Regions from separate parts of the Photobacterium sp. genome, predicted to be linked through region 1. Evidence: predicted binding sites of a transcription regulator. Region 1 holds the regulator's gene; each other region holds the start of a gene.
The links. The regulator CRP, encoded in region 1, controls carbon source genes, mostly activating them, when cyclic AMP is high. The targets are predictions, from matches to a motif close to TGTGANNNNNNTCACA.
Positions count from the first base shown of each region.

Region 2: the regulator CRP is predicted to act here: its motif matches at 733-748, upstream of nagE (N-acetylglucosamine-specific PTS transporter subunit IIBC).
Region 3: the regulator CRP is predicted to act here: its motif matches at 1,344-1,359, upstream of pyrG (CTP synthase).
Region 4: the regulator CRP is predicted to act here: its motif matches at 1,374-1,389, upstream of cdd (cytidine deaminase).

Region 1 is NZ_JBVCPH010000007.1:32,743-34,950, reverse strand. It holds gene AC2204_RS09660 (DUF1338 domain-containing protein) at 1-54, shown strand, start outside; gene AC2204_RS09655 (hypothetical protein) at 121-324, opposite strand; gene crp (cAMP-activated global transcriptional regulator CRP) at 519-1,151, opposite strand; gene AC2204_RS09645 (OsmC family protein) at 1,424-1,828, shown strand; gene AC2204_RS09640 (phosphoribulokinase) at 2,059-2,208, opposite strand, start outside.
Region 2 is NZ_JBVCPH010000010.1:69,475-71,682, reverse strand. It holds gene nagB (glucosamine-6-phosphate deaminase) at 1-611, opposite strand, end outside; gene nagE (N-acetylglucosamine-specific PTS transporter subunit IIBC) at 870-2,208, shown strand, end outside.
Region 3 is NZ_JBVCPH010000018.1:18,496-20,703, reverse strand. It holds gene relA (GTP diphosphokinase) at 1-269, shown strand, start outside; gene mazG (nucleoside triphosphate pyrophosphohydrolase) at 404-1,204, shown strand; gene pyrG (CTP synthase) at 1,444-2,208, shown strand, end outside.
Region 4 is NZ_JBVCPH010000025.1:21,850-24,057, reverse strand. It holds gene AC2204_RS19795 (CidA/LrgA family protein) at 195-572, shown strand; gene AC2204_RS19790 (CidB/LrgB family autolysis modulator) at 569-1,252, shown strand; gene cdd (cytidine deaminase) at 1,498-2,208, shown strand, end outside.

The DNA.
Region 1 (2,208 bases):
CGCGGGTTTGTTGAAGCGTCGGCGGATAAGATCTTTGAAAGTACGAGTGAGTAAGGCATTGCGACAGTAAAAGTAAACCGAGGGGAAAACAGCGGTCTTGGCCGCTGTTTTTTGTTGCCGTTATTGGTTAGCTTGATGGCAATCTAAAGGAGGGCTCCACAACTCCTTACCGTGCACGGTGCGTTGACGCTGGCTGAACAGGGTTTGCTGTTCAAGATAATGACGAGGACCGCTAAAGCCAGTCATTTCAATAGTCGCGGGTAAGGCTGCAATGACAGCCTGGGCAGGAACCTGAGTGTGTGGAGAAAAGCGTTCGATATCCATATCAAGACACCTCTGAAGTAGTCAATATGCACAATGTAGCACTGGTGTTATTATTGGCAAGTGAATAAACAGTGAAGGGTACGAAAGAATATACGTTTTGCGATCTCTTTATGCCTTGTGGTGATAATTATATATTTCGCAGTTACAAAAAAAGCCGCATTCAGCGGCTTTTTATCAACCTATTCGCAGGCCGGTTAGCGAGTGCCGTAAACCACGATAGTTTTGCCGTGGGCAGAAATCAGATTCTGCTCTTCCAGCATCTTAAGGATACGACCTACCGTTTCACGCGAGCAGCCCACAATCTGACCAATTTCCTGACGGGTGATCTTGATTTGCATACCGTCTGGGTGAGTCATTGCATCAGGTTGTTTTGCAAGATTTAGCAATGTCTGTGCAATACGGCCTGTGACGTCAAGGAATGCAAGATCGCCGACTTTCTGGCTGGTGATTTGCAAACGGCTGGCCATCTGTGCAGAAAGGCGCATCAGAATATCTGGGTTGACCTGAATAAGCTGGCGGAATTTTTTGAAAGAAATCTCTGCCACTTCACAAGGGCTCTTGGCACGTACCCATGCGGTACGTTCCTGCTCTTCTTCAAATAAGCCTAGCTCACCGATGAAGTCACCCTGGTTAAGGTAAGACAGGATCATTTCTTTGCCTTCTTCATCCTTGATCAATACGGCAACAGAACCTTTCACAATGTAGTAGAGAGTTTCTGCTTTCTCTCCCGCATGGATCAAAGTACTCTTTGACGGATATTTGTGAATGTGGCAATGGGAAAGAAACCACTCTAGAGTTGGATCTGTTTGAGGTTTACCTGGAACCATATTTCTAACTTCCTCTGCGTTTGTTGCCCAACAACGACATCCATATAATTCAAGGCTGGGCCTAACAATAGAATTGTTCGCTGATTAGGATATTCATTCAGCCGCTAGGCTGCAAGTTCACTTGAATATTTACTTGAGAGTTTATCTTTTTTCGGCGCCTTTTTCTTGATATTGATCTATCAGATATGGCCATTTGGTACTCATAAGTGTGCACATGATCACACAGTTGTTAGTTAATGCATAATTACCCTGTTTAAAGTAAGGAGAAAGCAATGCAATCACGAGTGAAATGGGTAGAAGGGATGACCTTTCTGGGCCAGACAGATTCTGGTCACAGTGTCGTTATGGATGGCAATGGGGGCGAAAAAGCCCCCAGTCCGATGGAAATGGTGTTGATGGCTGCTGGTGGCTGTAGTTCCGTTGATGTTGTCGACGGTTTGCAGTCTGCCGGGCAAAAAATCACCGGCTGTGAGGCGCAGATCTCTTCTGTTCGCCGTGAACAGGCACCGCGTATTTTCACCTCGGCTAACCTGCATTTCGTGGTTACTGGCTATGATCTGGACGAGGCCAAGGTTGCCAGCGTCGTCGCAGATTCACTGCAGAAATACTGCTCTGTGTGCCTGATGCTGGGCGAAGGGGTAGAGATGACGCATTCGTATGAAATAGTTAAGGGCTAAGTTTCGAATAAACAGTTTCGAGTCATTAGGTTCGAGTTTCGAGAAAGAACCACAACTTGACCCCAACTATGGCTCGGAGAGCCTGCTTGCAGGACCACAGGACCACAGGACCACAGGACCACAGGACCACAGGACCACAGGACCACAGGACCACAGGACCACAGGACCACAGGAGATATCTGTCGGGTAACGGGAAGCCCACATCTCGTTACTCGCCACTCGCCTCAGGTTTACCCGATCTTTCCGGTTTCGATTAACATCTGGATCAACGGGCGCATGATCAACTCCATCGCAAAGCTCATTTTCCCGCCCGGTACCACCAGGGTGTTATGGCTTGACATAAACGAGCCCTGGATCATTGAGAGCAGATAGGGGAAATC
Region 2 (2,208 bases), on a different contig from region 1:
GTCACTAAAATCATGATTTCAGCAGAATCAAGCAGGGTACCGACACCAATAGTAAGGGCGTATTTCGGAACTTGATTGATGTCACCATCAAAGAAGCGAGAATTCGCGATACGGGTATCTTGGGTCAGTGTTTTGATACGAGTACGAGAGGCTAATGAAGATGCCGGCTCATTAAATGCGATATGACCATCGTTGCCGACACCGCCCATGAACAGGTTAATTCTGCCGTAAGATTTAATTTTATCTTCATAACGCTGACACTCAATTTGGTGATTTTCAGCGTTGCCGTCAAGAAGGTTGATGTTTTCTTCTTGAATGTCGATATGGTTAAAGAAATTATTGTGCATGAAGCTGCGATAGGACTCAGGATGATCAGCAGGAATGCCAATATATTCGTCCATATTAAAAGTCACGACATGCTTGAAACTTACTTCACCCGCCACATAAAGCTCAATAAGGCGCTTATATGTAGTTAGAGGGGTACCACCAGTAGGTAAACCAAGAACAAAAGGACGCTCTGCTGTTGGCCCAAATTTATTAATAGAATCAGCAATATAGCGGGCAGACCACAAGCCGACATCTTTCGCGTTATTCAGTGGAATTAGTCTCACAGTGACACCTCATTCAAGATAGATAAAACAAAATAATTATAGCGGTATAGCGCCTTTGTTTTGAATCATAAAATAAGTTTTATGATCGGGCTAGCAAAATCGCCTAGATCTTACTCTGCGAGGTGACTGAGATCACAATTGGCAACGTTTTAATTTGCGGTGCGAAATAAACTTCTTACACTGATGAGGACTTTATCAAATAGCTAAAGTAAGTTATCTGATAATCAAATCTAAGAAACCAATTAGGGGGAACTAACGGTGAATATTCTTGGATACATGCAAAAACTAGGGAAGGCTTTAATGCTTCCAATTGCAGTACTGCCAGTTGCTGGTCTGTTACTGCGGTTAGGACAACCGGATGTGCTTGATATTCCATTTATGGCTCAAGCTGGCGGCGCAATCTTCGGTCAGTTACCTTTACTATTTGGTCTGGGTATCGCGATCGGTCTTTCTAAAGATGGCTCTGGTGCTGCAGGCCTTGCGGGTGCTGTTGCTTATTTTGTACTTGACGCTACAGCTAAAACAATCGACCCATCAATTAATATGTCGTTCTTCGGCGGTATTATCGCAGGTATCGTTGCTGGCCATTCTTATAACCGTTTTTACGAGACAAGCCTTCCTTCATGGCTAGCGTTCTTTGCTGGTAAACGTCTTGTACCGATTATGTCTGGTCTGTTCGCATTAGTACTTGGTGCTATTTCCGGTGAAGTATGGCCGCATATTCAAGCAGGACTTGATGCACTGGCACACGCCGTTTCAAGTTCTGGTGCAATCGGTCAGTTCGTATACGGTGTACTAAACCGTGGTCTAATTCCTGTTGGTCTTCACCATGTACTTAACTCTTACTTCTGGTTTGGTATGGGCTCTTGTCAGGTGATCAATGTTGAACCGGTAGCAGTTCTAAACGGTATTACTCAGCTATGTGTTGATCCTTCACTTGCTAAAGAGCTGGTTGTAGGTCAGTCTCACCTATTTGAATTTAAAAACGCTGTAACTCCAGAAATAACAGCAGTAGTTAAAGAAGTGACTGAAACAATCAAAACGGGTGACCTGCACAGCTTCTTCGGTGGTGACAAGTCTGCTGGTACATTCATGAACGGCTTCTTTCCTATAATGATGTTTGGTCTGCCAGGTGCTGCTCTTGCTATGATCCTTGCTGCTCCTAAGCACAAGCGTAGTCAAGTTATGGGTGCCCTAGGTTCAGTAGCATTCTGTTCTTTCCTGACTGGTATCACTGAGCCGCTAGAATTCATGTTCGTATTCCTGGCACCTGCACTGTATGCAATGCATGCGGTATTCACTGGTCTCGCGCTAGTTGTTGCTAACATGTTTGGTACGCTTCACGGCTTTACTTTCTCTGCGGGTCTAATTGACTTCGTATTGAACTGGGGTCTAGCAACTAAACCGGTAACGCTTCTGTTCATCGGTTTTGCTTTCTTTATCCTGTACTTCGCTACTTTCAGCTTAGCAATTCGTGCCTTCAACCTGAAGTCACCAGGTCGTGAAGATGACGAGGTTGAAGAAAGTGGTATTACCGGTTCAAAAGAAACTGGCGAACTGGCTAAGCAATACCTGAAAGCGCTTGGCGGCCATGGCA
Region 3 (2,208 bases), on a different contig from region 1:
ATACCGTATGGGGCGGAGGATTTGTCGGTAACTATAATATTACGGTGCGGGTCACCGCGTCTGAGCGCAATGGCTTGATCAAAGATCTGACCAATACCTTTGCCAATGAAAAAGCCAAAGTGGCGGGTGTGAAGAGTCGGATCGACTACAAGAAACAGATGTCGGTGATGGACTTTGATTTAGAACTGACCGATCTGGATGTGTTGAGCAAGGTTCTGAAGCGGATTGAGCAGGTGAAGGATGTCGCCGAGGCCAAGCGTCTGTATTAACGGGAGCCGAATATCGAGAAGCGAGAATCGAGTATCTAGAAATGAGAGCCTAGAACCTCGATACTAGAAACTAGAACCGGGAAGCCATTGTGCTTCCCGTTTTTTTAACATCAGAGCAAAAAAGAATAGTGACTATGAGCGATAAACAGCAAACACCGATTGAGCAGCTTATTGAGATTATGGCGACATTGCGGGATCCAAGCCAAGGGTGCCCGTGGGATCGTAAGCAGACCTTTGCCTCGATTGTGCCCCACACCATTGAAGAAGCTTATGAAGTCGCTGATGCGATTGAACAGCAAGACTGGAACGATGTACGGGAAGAGCTGGGGGATTTACTGTTCCAGATTATTTTTTACAGCCAGATGGGCAAAGAGCAAGGGTTATTTGATTTTAATGACGTGGTGAATGGCTTGAATGAAAAGCTGATCCGCCGCCATCCGCATGTGTTTGGTGAGACTGATTTTGCTGACGATGCGGCGATCAACGCCCACTGGGAAGCTGAAAAAGCCAAAGAGCGTGATGCGAAAGGCCAGGATAGCAGTCTGCTGGCCAATATTCCGCTGGCTCTGCCGGCGCTGAGTCGTGCTGATAAAATTCAGAAGCGTTGCGCAAAGCACGGCTTTGACTGGGATTCTGTGGGGCCGGTGGTTGATAAGGTGAAGGAAGAGCTTGATGAAGTGATGGATGAAGTCATTCAGGTGTCAGTTGATCACAGTAAGGTTGAAGAAGAAATGGGGGATTTACTGTTTTCGGTGGTGAACTTGAGCCGTCATTTGCAGGTTAAACCCGAACAGGCACTGCAGCGAGCCAATAAAAAATTTGAGCGACGTTTTCGCGAAGTTGAAAGAAAGGTGCAGCAACAAGGGAGGCGCATTGATGAATGCTCTCTGGATATGCTCGATGCCGAATGGGATAAAGTTAAAAAAGAAGAGTGATTAATGGCAAAACAGGGACGATAGGTGAAAAAAATGTCCCATTTTCTTTTTTTTGTTGGTGTTGTTTTCTCGGCTTTATCACGCGAAACGTAATCGCTATAAGTATAATTGATTTGAAACAAAAAAAAACGATGAGTGCTGTGATAGTTTTCACGTTGTGGAAAAAAATGTGTCTGGTATACTAATTTCCCGTCCAGATAGCTTTTTAAATCCTCTATAACCAATCTTCCAGGTTAAACATGACAACGAATTACATTTTTGTTACGGGCGGGGTCGTATCCTCACTTGGTAAAGGTATTGCTGCAGCCTCTCTGGCAGCTATTCTTGAAGCGCGTGGTCTTAAAGTGACCATGATGAAGCTAGACCCTTACATCAACGTTGATCCAGGCACAATGAGCCCGATCCAACACGGCGAAGTATTCGTTACGGAAGACGGTGCAGAGACCGACCTCGATTTAGGTCACTATGAGCGTTTCATCCGTACAAAAATGACCAAGCGTAATAACTTTACGGCTGGTCGTGTATACGAAGAGGTGTTGCGTAAAGAGCGTCGTGGTGACTACCTCGGTGCCACTATTCAGGTAATCCCGCATATCACGAACGAGATTAAAGATCGCGTGATTGCTGGTGCTGAAGGTCATGATATCGCTATTGTTGAAGTGGGCGGTACTGTCGGCGATATCGAATCACTGCCATTTATGGAAGCGATTCGCCAGTTAGCCGTGCAGCAAGGCCGTGAACGTACCATGTTCATGCACCTGACGTTGGTTCCTTACCTGGCAGCGGCCGGTGAAGTGAAAACGAAGCCGACTCAGCATTCAGTCAAAGAACTGCTTTCTATCGGTATTCAGCCTGATATCTTAATTTGTCGTTCAGACCGTGTTATTCCGGCCAATGAGCGCGCTAAGATCGCACTGTTCTGTAATGTGCCGGAAAAAGCGGTTATCTCGATGAAAGACGTAGATTCAATCTACAAAATCCCTCAGCTAATCAAAGCACAAGGT
Region 4 (2,208 bases), on a different contig from region 1:
AGAATTTAAGGAGCACGTGGCGAGATCTGGATTTCGGATATTTCGTTGCTCAACTCCGGGATGACATGTTTCGGTACTTTGACTATTCATCATTTATTTGAAAGAGTACCTATCTATTCTCGCTGAACTCCGCACCTAGAACGGCCTGGTTATATCAAGCGCATTAAGTGTGGCTTAGATCACAATTATTTTGTATGATAAATACGCTATTAACCGTATTTGAAGGGCTTATGGGGTATCTGCGTTCTTTTATTATCATCTTTCTTTGCCTGATCCTGGGCAAAGGCATTCAAGCATTCACCCACGTTGCCATTCCTGGCAGCATCATTGGGATGCTGATTCTTTTTGTCGTGCTATCTATGGGACTTATCCCTTCACATTGGGCAAAAGACGGCTGCCACCTTCTTATTCGCCATATGGCTTTATTATTTGTGCCTGTTGGCGTTGGGCTAATGAATTATTTAGATCTTCTTACGGCAAATACCTGGCCGATCCTTTTCAGTACCATCGGAAGCAGCCTGATCGTTTTCCTTGTCATTGGTATTGCGACACATCATAAGGAAAAACAATGATCTGGCTTGTTACTACATTGGCTGTTTTTTATCTGGCTCGGCTAGTTTCTAAACATTTGCAGCACCCTATTATTAATCCGCTACTTATCAGCCTTGTCATCATCATTCCATTGCTGATATGGCTGAATGTTCCTTATGAGCGTTACTTCGAGCAAAATAAGTGGCTGAATTATTTATTAGAGCCTGCGGTTGTTGCTCTGGCCTTTCCCCTCTATGAGCAACTCTCGCAAATTCGCCAGAAATGGAAAGTGATCTTCACCGTCTGTTTAACCGGCAGCCTGCTATCAATGATCACCGGGGCCGGTATTGCTTTGTACATGGGAGCAGATCCCCAACTGGCCGCCAGTATTTTACCTAAATCCGTAACAACTCCTATTGCAATGGCTGTCGCAGAGCAAGTGGGAGGTGTTCCTGCTATAGCGGCGGTTATGGTCATTATCGCAGGATTGTTGGGTGCGGTATTAGGTTATCCGCTATTCCGGTTATTTGGCATTAAAGCCTCCATTGCAAGAGGGTTAACCATGGGTACGGTATCGCATGCGTTGGGTACGGCAAAAGCGGCCGAAGAAAACTATCAGGAAGGGGCTTTTAGTTCGTTAGCCTTGGTGATCTGTGGCATTTTCACCTCGATACTGGCGCCGGTTGTGTACCCGGTGATCCTGGCATTATTTGGCTACTAGGCCCGTATATCTTTCAACCATGCTGCCTTTGTCAATCATAAAACGACACCGCTTAATAATGTCTGCAATCGCATACATTACTAAGTTATTGATAAATAAGCAGGCTGATTTGAAAAGTTTGTGTGACACCACTCTCAGAAATGTATGGAGTGAAACAAACATTGCGCTTGTGTGATGTTGGTCACATATGATTTTGAAATGCTCGCCTACAATGTTTCTCCATCAACGATACGGAGTAACAACACATGCATGCTAAAGTAATGGAGGCTTTAGGCTCTTTGCCCACTGATCTTGCTTCAGCGGTAAAACCTATTTTTGAAGATGCTGACTTTGACGCGACCCTGAGTCCGGAACAATTCGAAGAATTGCTCCAGAAAACACAAATGACAGACAGTGAATTACGTGTTGCACTTCTTCCTGTTGCTGCTGCTTATTCCGTTGCCCCTATTTCTAAGTTCTATGTTGGTGCCATCGTTCGAGGCAATTCCGGCCGCCTGTATTTTGGTGCCAATATGGAATTTGTCGGTGCATCTCTTTCCCAAACCATTCATGCTGAACAATCTGCAATCAGCCATGCTTGGGTGAAAGGTGAAACGGGCATCTCTGATATTACGATTAACTACAGCCCATGCGGCCACTGCCGTCAGTTCATGAACGAGCTTACAACAGCTAAAGATTTAGTTGTTCAGCTGCCTGAACGTGATGCAATGAGCCTTCAGCAATACCTGCCAGAGTCTTTTGGCCCGGCCGATCTCAATATTACTGATGCTCTGCTTGCAAAGGTTGATCACGGGTTAACCACTCAGGAAAGCGATGAACTTGCTGTCACTGCCTGCCGAGCTGCGAACCTTGCTCATGCGCCTTATACCCACAACTACAGTGGTGTTGCGCTGAAGGCAAAAGACGGTAAAACCTTTACGGGCATGTACGCTGAAAATGCAGCATTCAACCCTAGC